DNA from 2 places in the Actinosynnema sp. NPDC050436 genome. Region 1 is predicted to be linked to the other one. Evidence: riboswitches for the same ligand, from Rfam matches in the RefSeq annotation. Region 1 holds a riboswitch; the other holds the start of a gene.

Region 1 (6,978 bases):
TACGCCACCCTCGACGGCTCCACCCCGAGGTTCCTCGCGGCTCCGATGTTGGCGCTCGGCACGGCGGTGGGGTTGGTGGGCTTCCACTTCGCGGGCCGGCGGGTCCGGCGCACCCGGTACCGGCCCGACCGCTGGCACGCGCCCGAGTTCGTGGTCGCCGCCTGCGGGATCGGGGTGGCGGTGGTGCTGTTCACGACCTCCAGCGTCGACCCGACCAACCTCAACCCCTCTCTGATCACCCTGTCCTGGCCGCTGCTGTCGTGGCCGCCGCTGCTGGGCGTGGTGCTGGGGGTCGCGCCCGCGTTCCTGTCCCCGCCGCCCGAACCGCCGCACGCCCACGCGGCCCCTGACACCGTCGAGGTGACTGCGTGATCGAGTGGAACGAGGTCTCCTTCTGGTACCACGGGCAGTCCGAACCGGTGCTGTGCGATGTGGACCTCCGGGTCGAGGAGGGGGAGCTGGTGCTGGTCGCAGGCCGCACCGGCACGGGCAAGTCGACCCTGCTCGGCATGGTCAACGGCCTGGTGCCGCACTTCACCGGCGGGCACCTGGACGGGTTGGTCTCGGTCGACGGCGCGACCACCCGGTCACGCCCGCCCCGGGAGTTCGCGCACCTGGTCGGTGTGGTGGGCCAAGACCCGCTGGCGGGTTTCGTCACCGACACCGTCGAGGAGGAACTCGCCTACGGCATGGAACAGCTCGGCCTGGCCCCGCAGGTGATGCGCCGCCGGGTGGAGGAGACGCTGGACCTGCTGGGCATCGCCGACCTGCGCCGCCGCGCCCTGCGCAGCCTGTCGGGCGGCCAGCAGCAGCGGGTGGCCATCGGCTCGGTGCTCACCACCCACCCCAAGGTGCTGGTGCTCGACGAGCCCACCTCCGCGCTGGACCCGACCGCCGCCGAGGACGTCCTGGCCACCCTCGCCCGACTGGTGCAGGACCTGGGCACCACAGTGCTGATGGCCGAACACCGGATGGAACGGGTCGTGCCGTTCGCCGACCGGATGGTGTTCGTGCCCGGGGACCGGTCCGTCGAAGCCGGATCGCCGGCCGACATCCTGCGCACCGCCCCGATCGCGCCACCGATCGTGGAACTGGGCAGGCTCGCCGGCTGGGAACCGCTGCCGCTGTCGGTCCGCGACGCCCGCCGCCTGGCAGCGCCCCTGCGCGACGCTCTCGGCTCTCCCCCGGTGCGCAGCAACTCGCTTGGTGAGACCGTGCTGGCGGCCCGTGACGTCGTCGTGCGCTACGGGCCCGCTGTGGCGGTGCGCGGCGTCGACCTCGACCTGGCCGCCGGCGCGGTCGTCGCACTGATGGGCCGCAACGGGTCCGGCAAGTCCTCACTGCTGTGGGCGTTGCAAGGCTCCGGCCCCCGCCACGCCGGCTCCGTCCGCGTCTCGGGCAGGGATCCCAAGGCCGGGAGCGCGGCGGACGCCCGCAGGCTCGTCGGCCTGGTCCCGCAGACCGCGAGCGACCTGCTGTACCTGGAGACCGTCGCCGGGGAGTGCGCCGCCGCCGACGCGGAGTCGAACGCCGCGCCGGGCACGTGCCGCGCGCTGCTGGACCGGATCGCCCCGGACATCGTCGCCGACCGGCATCCCCGTGACCTGTCCGAGGGTCAGCGGCTGGCGCTGGTGCTGGCGGTGCAGCTCTCGGCCGCGCCGCCGGTGATGCTGCTCGACGAACCCACCCGGGGCCTGGACTACACCGCGAAGGCCAACCTCGCCCGGATCATCGCCGACCTGGCCGCCGAGGGGCGGGCGGTCGTGGTCGCCACCCACGACGTCGAGTTCGTCGCCACGGTCGCGGATCGGGCCGTGGTGATGGCCGAGGGCGAGATCGTGTCCGACGGGCCGACCACCGAGGTCCTGGGCGGCTCCCCCGCGTTCGCCCCGCAGGTCGCGAAGATCCTGGGCCCGGACTGGCTCACCGTCGCCGACGTCCGTGCCGCGCGAACCGGGGTGGCGTCGTGAGCCGGGACTGGAGCGACGCAGGCCGGGTGGTGCGAATCGGCCCGCGCTCGGCGGTCGTGCTGGGACTGGCCTCGCTCGCCGGGCTGATGATGTTCGTGTGGCCGTTGCTGGTGCGGGTCGAACCGCAGTCCATGCAGCACGGGCCGGACGCGCCGTTCATCTTCCTGGGCATCCTGCCGGTGCTGATCGTCATCGTGCTGGCCGAACTGTCCGAAGGCGGCATGGACGCCAAGGCGTTGGCGCTGCTGGGGGTGCTGTCGGCGGTCAACGCGGCACTGCGGCCGTTGGGCGCGGGCGTCGCGGGGATCGAGACGGTGTTCTTCCTGCTGGTGCTGGCCGGGCGGGTGTTCGGCGCGGGCTTCGGCTTCGTCCTGGGCTGCACGTCGCTGTTCGCGTCCGCACTGCTCACCGCCGGCGTGGGGCCGTGGCTGCCGTTCCAGATGCTGTGCTCGGCCTGGATCGGGATGGGCGCGGGCCTGCTGCCCCGCCGGGTGACCGGCAAGGCCGAGATCGCGATGCTCGTCGGCTACGGCATCTTCGTCGCCTACGTCTTCGGCTTCCTCATGAACCTGTGGTTCTGGCCGTTCATCACCGGAGCCGAGGTCGACTACTACGACGGCCACATCTCCTACGTGCCGGGCGCACCGGTCCTGGACAACCTGCACCGCTTCGCCGTGTTCACCCTGCTCACCTCCACGGCCGGCTGGGACACCGGACGCGCGATCACCAACACGGTCGCCATCCTGGTGATCGGCCCGGCCGTGCTGTCCACGCTGCGACGCGCCTCGCGCAAGGCGTCGCACGGCGTGCTGCCGACGTTCGGCGACATCGGGTCGCCCGCACCGGCGAAGTCGTCCCGCTGATCGTGCGCGGCGGTCCGGGGACCGCCGCGCACGACCGTTCAGCCGGTCACGCGCACGCGAGAACCGGGGCCTCGCCCTGGCCGCCGCTGTGCAGGTCGAACAGCGCGACCCCGGCAACGCCGAGGACCGCCTGCGCGGTCGCCCTGGTCACCGTCGCCGGATCGAAACCCGTGGCCTGGTAAGCGATCGCACCACGCTGCTCCACCGGGCCGGAGCAGCCGACCTGGAGGCTCTTGAGGAACTGCTTGGCCTTGTGCGCGGCCACGAGCCGGCCACCGGCCTTGAGCGCCTGCCCCGCGAGGCCGGTGCTGTTCGAGTTGGGCGGGTTCGCGCCCACGCCGAAGCCGCCGTTCACGTTCTGCACACCCACCAGCCAGGACAGGCCCTGCTGGGCCCTGAGCGGCCGGCCGACCGCCTGCAACGCCTGGGTGACCATCGCAGTGGAGTCCACGTCGCTCACGCACGGCGTGGCCGCGAGATCGAGCGGGAACCCGCCGTCCGGGCACTGCGTACCGACCAGGAAGTCCACCGCCACGACCGGCGCACCCGCCGCCGTGCGGTCCAACGCCAGCAAGGCCAGCGACTGGCTGAACGCGTTGCTGTAGTCACCGAACGCAGAGACGTCGGAGAACCGGCCCGACGGGGTGAGCAGCGCGCGCAACCCGGCCTCCAGGTCCACGCCGCCGAACGAGTTCGGGTTCTTCCCCGCCACCTCGGCGGCGAGCAGGAGCTTGGCGTGCGCACCCGCGTACGCCTCACCGCCCGAGCCCACGTAGCCGGTGGTGACGGCGGGTTGCCCGAGCCACGCGATCGCACGGTCGGCGTAGTCGTCGGCCGTGCGGGTCGCGGCGAACGCGAACACCGCGTCGATCGTCAGCCCCTGACTCGGGTAGAGCACACCACCGAAATCGACTTCGAGCCGTTCGCCGTCGGCCATCTGGCGGGCCAGCCAGCCGGCGGCGGCGTCGGCGCGGTTGTGGGTGACCGGCGTGGCGGAGGCGACCGCCGGCGCGAGCAGCAGCAGGCCGCACAACAGGGTGAACACAGCAGAAACACGACGTCTCATGGACGATGGGACCTTTCCCGCGAACCACGACAGGAGTGGGCAGAAGGCACGGAGCGGGTACTCGGGCTCGCCGTCCACCCGGGACGGCACACCGTTGCGGGTCAGCGCCGGACTCCCACCGGCTTCCCCCACCACCGCGCATTCAGTTGATGCGACAAGCGTGCCACTCGTGGCCGCGTGAAGCATCGGCCATTCGGTGCGCCGGGTACGGGTACCCGGAGCGGTGCGCCGGTTGCCGGCGAGACCTGGGTCACCGGTCACGATCCAGGCGGATCGCCACCAGTCGACATAGTCGGACTTCCTACTTTATGGTGTCCTCAGGTCCGCGGTGCAGGGAAGCCGGTGCGAGTCCGGCACGGTCCCGCCACTGTGACCGGGGAGTCCGTCCCCACGCGATGGCCACTGGCGCGAGCCGGGAAGGTCGGGGACGGGTGGTGATCCGGGAGTCAGGATACCGGCCGCGGATGTCCCGTGTAGTCCACGAGGATGGAGCGACACGCATGTCCGCATCGGCATGTCACGCGTCAGCAGGCCCGCGTCGTCTCCAGGTGCCCGGGTAGCGGCTCCTCCTCGTCCCCGGCCGCCGAGGCAGCGGTCGGCTCACCTCGCGCCGCGCCCACGAGGCGGCGGCGCCCTTTCCACGCGGAGTGAGCATGTCCAGCACACCCGAGTTGACCCATTTCATCGGCGGCAAGCGGACCCCGGGCTCGTCCGGCCGGTTCGCCGACGTGTTCGAGCCCAGTTCCGGCAGTGTCGTCGCGCGAGTCCCGCTGGCCTCGGCGGAGGAGGTGCGCGCCGCAGTGGTCGAGGCCGGTCGTGCGCAGACCGAGTGGGCGCGGTGGAACCCGCAGCGGCGGGCCAGGGTTCTGATGCGGTTCCTCGAACTCGTGCGCGACGAGGTCGACTTCCTGGCCACGGTCCTGGCCTCGGAGCACGGCAAGACGATCGCCGACGCGCGTGGCGACGTCCAGCGGGGGCTGGAGGTGGTGGAGTTCGCGGCCGGCATCCCGCACCTGCTCAAGGGCGAGTTCACCGAGTCCGCGGGTACTGGGATCGACGTGTACTCGATGCGGCAGCCGCTGGGCGTGGTCGCCGGGATCACGCCCTTCAACTTCCCGGCGATGATCCCGCTGTGGAAGGCCGGTCCGGCGATCGCGTGCGGCAACGCGTTCGTGCTCAAGCCCTCCGAGCGCGACCCGTCGGTGCCGTTGCGGTTGGCGGAGCTGTTCTCCGAGGCCGGGTTGCCGCCGGGGGTGTTCAGCGTGGTCAACGGCGACGCGGTCGCGGTCGACGCGCTGCTGGCCGACCCGGACGTCGCCGCCGTGGGGTTCGTCGGCTCGACGCCGGTCGCCAAGCACGTCTACGACACCGCGACGTCGTCGGGCAAGCGGGCGCAGTGCTTCGGCGGTGCGAAGAACCACATGGTCGTGATGCCGGACGCGGACCTGGACAACGTGGTGGAAGCGCTGGTCGGCGCGGGCTACGGCTCGGCGGGCGAGCGCTGCATGGCGATTTCGGTGGCCGTGCCGGTCGGCGAGGAGACCGCCGACGCGCTCGTGGCCAAGCTCGCCGACCGGGTGCGGACGCTCAACGTCGGCGCGTCGCACGACGAGAACGCCGACTTCGGTCCCCTGGTGACCGCCGACGCGGTCCGCCGGGTGCGCGAGTACGTGGACAGCGGCGTCGCCGAGGGCGCGGAGCTGGTCGTGGACCGGCGCGACGTCGCGGTCCCGGGCTATGAGAACGGGTTCTACCTCGGACCGGTGCTGTTCGACCGGGTCACGCCGGAGATGCGGATCTACCGGGAGGAGATCTTCGGGCCGGTGCTGTCGGTCGTGCGCGCGGCGGACTACGAGGAGGCGTTGCGGCTGCCCAGCGAGCACGAGTTCGGCAACGGGGTGGCGATCTTCACCCGGGACGGCGACACCGCGCGCGACTTCACCTCCCGGGTCAACACCGGCATGGTCGGGGTGAACGTGCCGATCCCGGTCCCGGTCGCCTACCACACCTTCGGCGGCTGGAAGCGGTCCGGTTTCGGCGACCTCAACCAGCACGGCCCGGACTCGATCCGCTTCTACACCAAGACGAAGACGGTCACGCAGCGATGGTCGGGCGGGGTCAAGGAACAGGCCGGCTTCACCATCCCGGTCATGGGCTGAGCCGATGCGACTCAACGACGACCAGCTCGCGCTGCGCGAGACGGCGGCCGACTTCGCCGCCGAGCACCTGGCCCCGCACGCGGTGGAGTGGGACCAGGCCAAGCACTTCCCGGTGGACGTGCTGCGCAAAGCGGCCGAGATCGGCATGGGCGGCATCTACGTCGCCGAGGATGTCGGCGGCTCGGGCTTGGGCCGCCTGGACGCCGCAGTGGTGTTCGAGGCGCTGGCGGGCGGCTGCCCGTCCATCGCCGCCTACCTGTCGATCCACAACATGGTGGCGTGGATGATCGACCGGCACGGCACCGAGGAGCAACGCGCCACGCTGCTGCCCGACTTGTGCTCGATGCGGATCTTGGGCAGCTACTGCCTGACCGAGCCCGGCGCGGGTTCGGACGCGGCGGCGATCCGCACGACCGCCCGGCGCGACGGCGACTCCTACGTCCTCGACGGGGTGAAGCAGTTCATCTCCGGCGCGGGTGCCTCCGACGTGTACGTGGTGTTCGCCCGCACCGGCGCGGCCGGGGCAAAGGGGATCTCGGCGTTCGTCGTGCGCGGTGGCGAGCCCGGGCTGTCCTTCGGCCCCAACGAGGTCAAGATGGGGTGGAACGCCCAGCCGACGCGCCAGGTCGTGCTGGAGGGCGTTCGGGTGCCGGCGAGCGCCCGGATCGGCGCGGAGGGCGGCGGTTTCGCCGTCGCGATGTCCGCGCTGGACGGCGGTAGGCTCAACATCGCCGCGTGCTCGCTCGGCGGCGGACAGGCCGCGCTCGACAAGTCGGTCGCCTACCTGGGCGACCGCGAGGCGTTCGGCGCCGCACTGAGCACCGCACAGGCTCTGCGGTTCCGGCTGGCCGACATGCGCACCGAACTGGAGGCGGCCCGGACCTTGTTGTGGCGGGCCGCTTCCGCGCTGGATGACGGCA
Region 2 (6,978 bases), on a different contig from region 1:
CGCTGCGCAGCCTCGGCGGCTGCCGGGTGCGCGGCGGGTCGGCGGGCATCCCGGCCGCCGCCAGCAGCCCCGCCACCACCGCCGCCCCGGCGAACGCCCACCGCCACGACACCTCGGCCGCCAAGCCGCCCACCAGCGGCGCGGACGTCTGCCCGGCGGCCTGCATCGACGCGAACACGCCCAACGCGCGCCCCAGCCGCTCCCTGGGCGTCACCGCCGCGATGGCCGCGAGCAGCAGGGGAGTGGTGAACGCGTTCGCCGCGCCCTGCACCGCCCGCCCGCCCAGCAGCACCGGGAACGACCACGACACCGCGCACAGCACCGACGCCGCCGCGTAGACCAGGTACGCGCCCCGGACCGTCCGCCGCGCGCCCCACCGCTCGCCCCACGTCCCGGAGAACAGCATGAACCCGGCGAACGGCAGCAGGTACCCGGTCAACGTGGCCGCCGCCGCACCGGCCGAGACGCGGAAGTCCGCGCCGATCTCCGGCAGCACGGACGAGGTCATCGCACCGCCGAACGGCCCGAGGAACCCCCCGGCGTACAGCCCGACCACCGCGAGCCGCCGACCACCCGCCCGCACCTGTGCCACCCGCCGAGTGTCCCCCACACCGGGCCGCGCGGGCTCGCGGTGTGACCAGCGCCGACCCGGCCGGCAGCTCCCGCCCACCGGCTCCCGCACGGCCCCGCTCAGCCGCGCCCGCTCCCCGGCGGTCGCACGTCGGCCCGCGCTCCTGGCTGCCGGTTCCGCTGCCTGTCCGGGGCAAATGTCGGCCGGGTCAGATGCCGGTCGGGTCAGATGCCGGTCGGGCCGCGACCGGGACCGCGACCCCGGCGGCGCAGGTAGCGCTCGAACTCGGCCGCGATCGCGTCCCCGCTCGCCTCGGTGATCTGGATCTCCGCGTCGCCGCGCTCCTCCAGCGCCCGGACGTAGTTGCGCACGTCCTCGTCCTCGTCGGCCATCTCGCTGACCGTGCGCTCCCACTCCTCGGCCTGCTCGGGCAGCGCGCCGAGCGGCACCTCGACGTCGAGCACCTCCTCGACCCGGTGCAGCAGCGCGAGCGTCGCCTTCGGCGAGGGCGGCTGCGACACGTAGTGCGGCACCGCCGCCCAGAACGAGATCGCCGGCACGCCCGCCTGCACGCACAGGTCCTGGAAGACGCCGACGATCCCGGTCGGCCCCTCGTAGCGCGAGCGCTCCAGCCCGAACTTCTGCGCCGCCGCCGCGTCGTAGGCGGTGCCGGTCACCGGGACCGGGCGGGTGTGCGGGGTGTCCATGAGCAGCGCGCCGAGCGTGACCACGGTGGTGATGCCGAGGTTCTCGATGTGCCCCAGCAGCTCGCCCGCGAACTTGCGCCAGCGCATGTTCGGCTCGATGCCGTGCACCAGGACGACGTCCGTGGACGACCCCGGCGGCCGGCACACCGACAGGCGTGTCGTCGGGAATTCCACCCTTCGGGTGATGCCGTCGACCATCCGGACGGTGGGCCGCGTCACCTGGAAGTCGTAGTAGTCGTCCGGATCGATCTCCGCGAGCGGCGTCGCGTCCCAGGTGAGTTGCAGGTGCTCGACCGCCGTGCTGGCAGCGTCTCCAGCGTCGTTCCACCCCTCGAACGCCGCCACCATGATCGGGTTGGTGAGCGGTTTCGCGGGGTCGAAGGGGATCTTGGCGGCCTGGTCCGGATCGGTCACCGGGTCAGACTACGACCACCGCCGCGCACCCGACGCCGTAGGCTTGGGCCATGTCGGCTCGTGTCCTCCCGCCCGTCCGGGACGCACCGGCCGACCGCCCCGCCGCTGTGGACGCCCCGGCGGGTGCCGCACCTCGGGCAGTGCCCGGGACCGACCACGACACCGCAGGTCAAGGCACGTGTGGCGGGTGGCGGTGGTGACCGGGCGCAGGGCACCGCGCGGCGGGCGGGGAGAGGAGCCGGCTCCCCGCCGGTCGGAGTTGTCCGAAGTGCACCTTCCGGGCGAATCCCGGTCGGCTGCGGAACCGTCCGCCGTCGAGGCCGCCCCCGTGCGCGAGGCCGCTCCCGTGCGCGAGGCCGTGGTCCCGCGCACAGGTCCGAAGCGGTGCGGGAGGCGGGGTGCCCGGAAACGGCTCGGGTGGTGGCGCGGTGGTCAGGCACAGTGTGGCCTGCGCGCACCGGCGAGGGTGGGCGTCGTGGACCGGTCCGGGCGGGACGTCCGGCCGGTGAGGGAGTGGAGGGGACCCAGAGGTGAGCGTCGAAGCGGTGCTGTGGGACATGGACGGCACGCTGCTGGACTCGGAGAAGCTGTGGGACGTCCCGCTGTACGAGTTCGCGGAGAAGATGGGCGGCACGCTGTCGTTGGAGACCCGGCAGGCCATGGTCGGGTCCAACGTGCCGACGACGATGGCACTGCTGTTCGCCGAGGTCGGCCTGACGCCCACCGAGGAGGAGACGGCCGACGGCGCGGCCTGGATCATGCGGCGCACCGAAGAGGTGTTCCGGGCCGGCCTGCCGTGGCGCCCGGGGGCGCGGGAGGCGCTGCGCGCGGTGCGGGAGACCGGCGTGCCGATGGCACTGGTGACCTCGACCGAACGCGCGCTGACGGAGGTCGCGCTGGACACCATCGGCCGGGACCTGTTCGACGTGACGGTGTGCGGTGACGAGGTGGAGGGCCGCAACAAGCCCCTCCCGGACCCGTACCTCAAAGCCGCGACCCTGCTCGGCGTGGACGCGGCGGCGTGCGTGGCGGTCGAGGACTCGCCGACCGGCGTGAGGTCGGCGGTGGCGGCGGGGTGCACGGTGCTGGTCGTGCCGTGCGACGTCCCGGTGCCGCCAGGGGAGCGCCGGGTCTTCCGCGACTCGCTGGTCGGGGTCGACCTGGCCGTCCTCGGCGCCCTCCGCGCCTGATCGGGCCGGGCTCGATCGAGCCGTGCCCGGTCCGGTGGGAGCCGGACCGGGCACGGGCGCGATCAGGCGACGGCCGCCGTCCGGGCCTTCCTGCCGCCGCGCCGGACCGCCGGGTCGACCAGCAGGCCGAACACGACGCCGAGGCCCAGCCACAGGGTGGCCGTCTCGGCGAGCGACGCGAGGCGGAACTCCCACAGCACGTCGCTCGGCATGTCGGCGGGCACCGCGTCCGGCGGTGCGGGGAAGACCAGCAGGACGACCGCGACCGCGACCACCACGGCCACCCCGACCACCGTGGACCGGACCGGGCCGCTCAGGTGCCCCAGCCGGGACGCCAGGAAGCTCGCGCCGAACACCACCAGCAGACCGGCCGCGACGACCCCGAGGTAGAGCACCGTCCGGTAGTCGACCGTCTCCGGGTCGCCCACCGCCGGCGGGTTGGCCGGGTACTTGACGGCCGGCAGCAGCGCCGCCGCCCCGAACACCGCCGCCGAGAGCGTCACGCTCCGGGTGAACGGCGGCCGGCCCGCGAACCAGCGCCGCGACCCGGCGTAGGCGGTGGCGAACAGCGCGCCGACCGCCAACCCGACGATCACCGCCGCGAGCACGCCGCCCAGCATCTGGGTGCCCCGGCCGAACATCTCGCCGTGGTCGTGCCCGCCAGGCTCCACCGGTTCGGTGGCGGCGCGGGCCTCCTCGACGGCCAGCGCGGCCCGGATCGGCACCTCGACCACGACGAGGCCGACCAGGCCCGCCAGCAGCCCGGCGACGCCACCCGCACCGACGCCGCGCAGCAGCACGTTCTTGTAGGTGTCCACGGTCGGCCCTAGTGGCACGGGACGCCGAGCGCGTGGCGCCCGTCGTGGAAGAACTCGTGCAGCGACTCGGCGGCGTGACCGAGCGCGATGCCGTTCTCCTGGAGGACCAGCCAGGTCACCATCAGCGCGACCAGGGCGACGGCGTAGGCCCACTTGGGGATGGGGATGGACAGGGAGTGCGCGGGGCTCGTCAAGACGGCCTCCTCCATACCTCGTGGAAGGTCAACAACAACTCGCGCCGCAGCCGGTCTCCTGACTCCCGGATCGACACCGTCCCCGCGTCTTCCCAGCCGCACCGTGCGACCAGTGACGTTCTCGGCGGGTTGGCTCCCCGGTCACAGTGGCGAGGACCGCGCCGGATTCCCACCGGCTTCCCGTCCACTGCGGCTGTGGAACCGTAGATGTCCGGCGCGTCCGGGCACAACCGACCAGACGAGTTGTCGTACTCCGCGCAGACGGTCCGCGAGGTCGTCCCATCAGGTCTGGCGGGGCGGGAGCGGGCAGTCGCCACAGGTCCCGCCGCCGTCGAGGCGGTAGTACAGGCAGCAGCTCCGCCGCCGGAAGGCGACCTCGCCGGGGAACGGCACGAAGTCGCCGGAGCCCCGCAGCCCGGGTGCGTCCAGCAGGCGTTCGCCCAGCACCACGCACTCCTCGGTGGACGCGGTGCCGCTGTGGCCCACCGTCCGCAGCGCCCCGGCGATGGACGACGCCGCGTTGCCCCACAGCAGCCCGCGCGCCACCGGCACCACGTCCCGGATCGCCGCCACCACCGGCTCCAACGACTCGGAGATCGACACCCCCGCGACGGGTTCGCCGATCCGAACCCGCATCCCGTCCGCCCCGAAGCGCCACCACACGTTCCCGGGCCGGATGTCGGGCACGACCCCGCCCACGGCGTGCGCGGCGACCGTCGGGCACAGCAGCCGCGCGGAGTACCCGAGGAAGAACAAGGACGCCGCGACCCGCGCCTCCCCGGTCCGGTACCGCTCACCGATGGCCGACAGCGCGTCCGGCAGCGCCCGCCCGTCGACCAGTTCGGCACCCGACCGCCAGCCGGCACCGTCGGCGGCGGTCGGGCGACCGACGTCCAGCGCGAAGAACGGGCTGATACCTCGGACGCGCCGCAGGGTGGAGAGCACCGGTTCGTAGTCGGACACGCGATCAGTCTGCCCGGCCGCCGGCCCGCTACGGGAGGTAGCCCGTTACGGGATGTAGAAGGTCGTGATGTCGCTCGTGACCGGTGGGAAGAGGGTGTGCATGAGGTCCGCGTTCGGCCCCGGGTAGACGTCGGCGAAGCGGGCGGTCAGCCCGCGCAGGCCGAGCGGGCCGAACAGCAGCGACTCCAGCAGGTCCGGCGCCACCCCGGCCCCGCCCGCCGCATACGGCGCCTGCATCACCCCTCCGGCCACGACCGGCCCCACCTCGCCGGCCCGGTACGGCAGGCGCACGTGCCGGCGGTAGAAGGACACGACGGCCTCGCCCTCCGCGTCCGCGAACGCCGAGGCGGCCAGCCGCCTGCCGAACACCGGCCGCAGGCGGTCCAGCAGCGCGACCGGGTCGGCCACCCGCACGTAGTACGAGCCCGCGTCCTCCGGCACCGGCCCCAGGAGCGGTTCGAGCGCCTGGCCCGCGACCGTCCCCGGCCGCTCGTTCGCCGACGTCGCCTTGGTGTGCGCGACCAGCGCGTGCACGGCGGCGGCGTCCACCGCAGCCACCTCGCACAACCGCACGCCCTCCTCCGGCGGCGTCGAGCGGCCGGTCCCGACCGGCACCCCGTCCCGCTCCACCAGCCACTGGTGGCTGCCGCCGCGCTCGACCAGCCAGCGCCACAGGCCGGCACCGTGCGGCATCCGCAGGTCCGCCCGGGACTGCTCGGCGTCCTGCAGCGCCGCCATCGCCGGGATGTCGGCGAGCGTGGCCTCCCGCACCACGTCCGTGCCGGCCGTCGGCGTGCCGACGACGTCGCGCGTCGCCGAGATCGGCACGGCGTAGGTGTAGCCGAACAGCCGGTAGAAGTACGGGATGCCGACCATGATGCCGACCAGGTGCCCGCGAGCCGCCGAGCGCTCGTGCGCCCACCCCATCAACGCCCGGACCAGGCCGCGCCCCTCGTAGTCCCGGTGGGTGGCGACCAGCTCCACCTGCCCGGCGGGGATCTCCACGCCGTCCAGCACGAGCGTCTCGTCCAGCAGGGTGAGGGTCGACACGACCCGGTCGCCGTCCACGACGACCGCGCACGCGTCCCACCCGGCGTCCGGGTCCGAGACCACCAGCCGGTGGTCCACCGCGTCCTCCGGCTCGCCCCGCTCGGCCAACAGCGCACCGATCTGGTCGAGGTCACGCGGCTGCGCGGTGCGCAGCACCAAGCCGCTCGGCGAGGTCATCCGTGCAGTGTCGGGCCTCCTCCCGCCGACGTGCCACCGCATTTCCCGAGCCGGCCCCCGAACCCGTTTGGCCGCCGGGCCGCGCGTGACGCACAATCCCGGCCATGTCCTGGCTCCCGTCCGACTTCGTCCACCCCACCCGCGTCGAGCTGGGTCCGGGCCACCACCTGCGGCCGATCCAGGCGTCCGATGTGGACCTGGACTACCCGGCGGTGATGGGTTCCCGGGAACGGCTGTGGTCGATCTTCGGCGAGAAGTGGAACTGGCCACCGGTGACCATGACCTACGAAGAGGACCGCGCCGACCTCGCCCGCCACGCGCGGGAGGCCGAAGCCCACGAGTCGTTCAACTACGCCCTGTTCGACAACGACGAGACCGCGCTGCTCGGCTGCGTCTACATCGATCCGGCCGAGGACGCCCTCGTCTCGTGGTGGGTGGTGGACGAGTACGCGGGCACGGAGCTGGAACGCACCCTCGACGCCTTCGTGCCCGAGTGGATCGCCCGCGACTGGCCGTTCACCACGCCCCAGTTCGGCCTCTGACACAAGCTCTCGGTGAGGCCGTTCACCGAGCACCGGACACACCTTGTGCGGGTGGGACACCGAACCAGCGCCGCAGGGCGTGCGTCAGGTCCTCCGGGGCGGTGCCCGCCCAGGCGACGTACCCGTCCGGTCTGACCAGGACCCCGTCGGCGGGTGGTGTCGGTGTGGTGGCGGCGTGGACGTCCACGCGGTCGACCCACGGCCGGGCAGCGCTTCGCAGGGCCGAAGTGGTGGTGAAGTCGAGCAGCAGCGGGCGGCCGGAACGGGCCAGCCGGGCGAAGGACGTGCCGTGCCCCAGCGGGAGGTCGGGCATCCACCGGCCGGTCATGGGGTGAGGTGACGTGCCCATGTC

The links. Region 1 has a riboswitch for cobalamin ahead of AB0I60_RS02375 (CoA-acylating methylmalonate-semialdehyde dehydrogenase). Riboswitches for the same ligand answer to the same signal wherever they lie in the genome.
Region 2: linked by a shared signal. The riboswitch ahead of AB0I60_RS13700 (CbtB-domain containing protein) and the one ahead of AB0I60_RS02375 (CoA-acylating methylmalonate-semialdehyde dehydrogenase) in region 1 are both predicted to bind cobalamin.

The regions. Positions count from the first base shown of each region.
Region 1 covers NZ_JBFAJV010000001.1:569,723-576,700, forward strand. Annotated here, with positions in the region: gene AB0I60_RS02355 (energy-coupling factor transporter transmembrane component T) at 1-372, shown strand, start outside; gene AB0I60_RS02360 (ATP-binding cassette domain-containing protein) at 369-1,970, shown strand; gene AB0I60_RS02365 (ECF transporter S component) at 1,967-2,833, shown strand; gene AB0I60_RS02370 (prenyltransferase/squalene oxidase repeat-containing protein) at 2,880-3,878, opposite strand; cobalamin riboswitch at 3,934-4,071, opposite strand; cobalamin riboswitch at 4,192-4,377, shown strand; gene AB0I60_RS02375 (CoA-acylating methylmalonate-semialdehyde dehydrogenase) at 4,553-6,058, shown strand; gene AB0I60_RS02380 (acyl-CoA dehydrogenase family protein) at 6,063-6,978, shown strand, end outside.
Region 2 covers NZ_JBFAJV010000004.1:279,986-286,963, reverse strand. Annotated here, with positions in the region: gene AB0I60_RS13720 (MFS transporter) at 1-592, opposite strand, end outside; gene AB0I60_RS13715 (PAC2 family protein) at 796-1,692, opposite strand; gene AB0I60_RS13710 (HAD family phosphatase) at 2,223-2,882, shown strand; gene AB0I60_RS13705 (CbtA family protein) at 2,945-3,700, opposite strand; gene AB0I60_RS13700 (CbtB-domain containing protein) at 3,709-3,894, opposite strand; cobalamin riboswitch at 3,925-4,115, opposite strand; gene AB0I60_RS13695 ((2Fe-2S)-binding protein) at 4,177-4,857, opposite strand; gene AB0I60_RS13690 (GNAT family N-acetyltransferase) at 4,903-6,084, opposite strand; gene AB0I60_RS13685 (N-acetyltransferase) at 6,189-6,626, shown strand; gene AB0I60_RS13680 (FAD-dependent monooxygenase) at 6,649-6,978, opposite strand, start outside.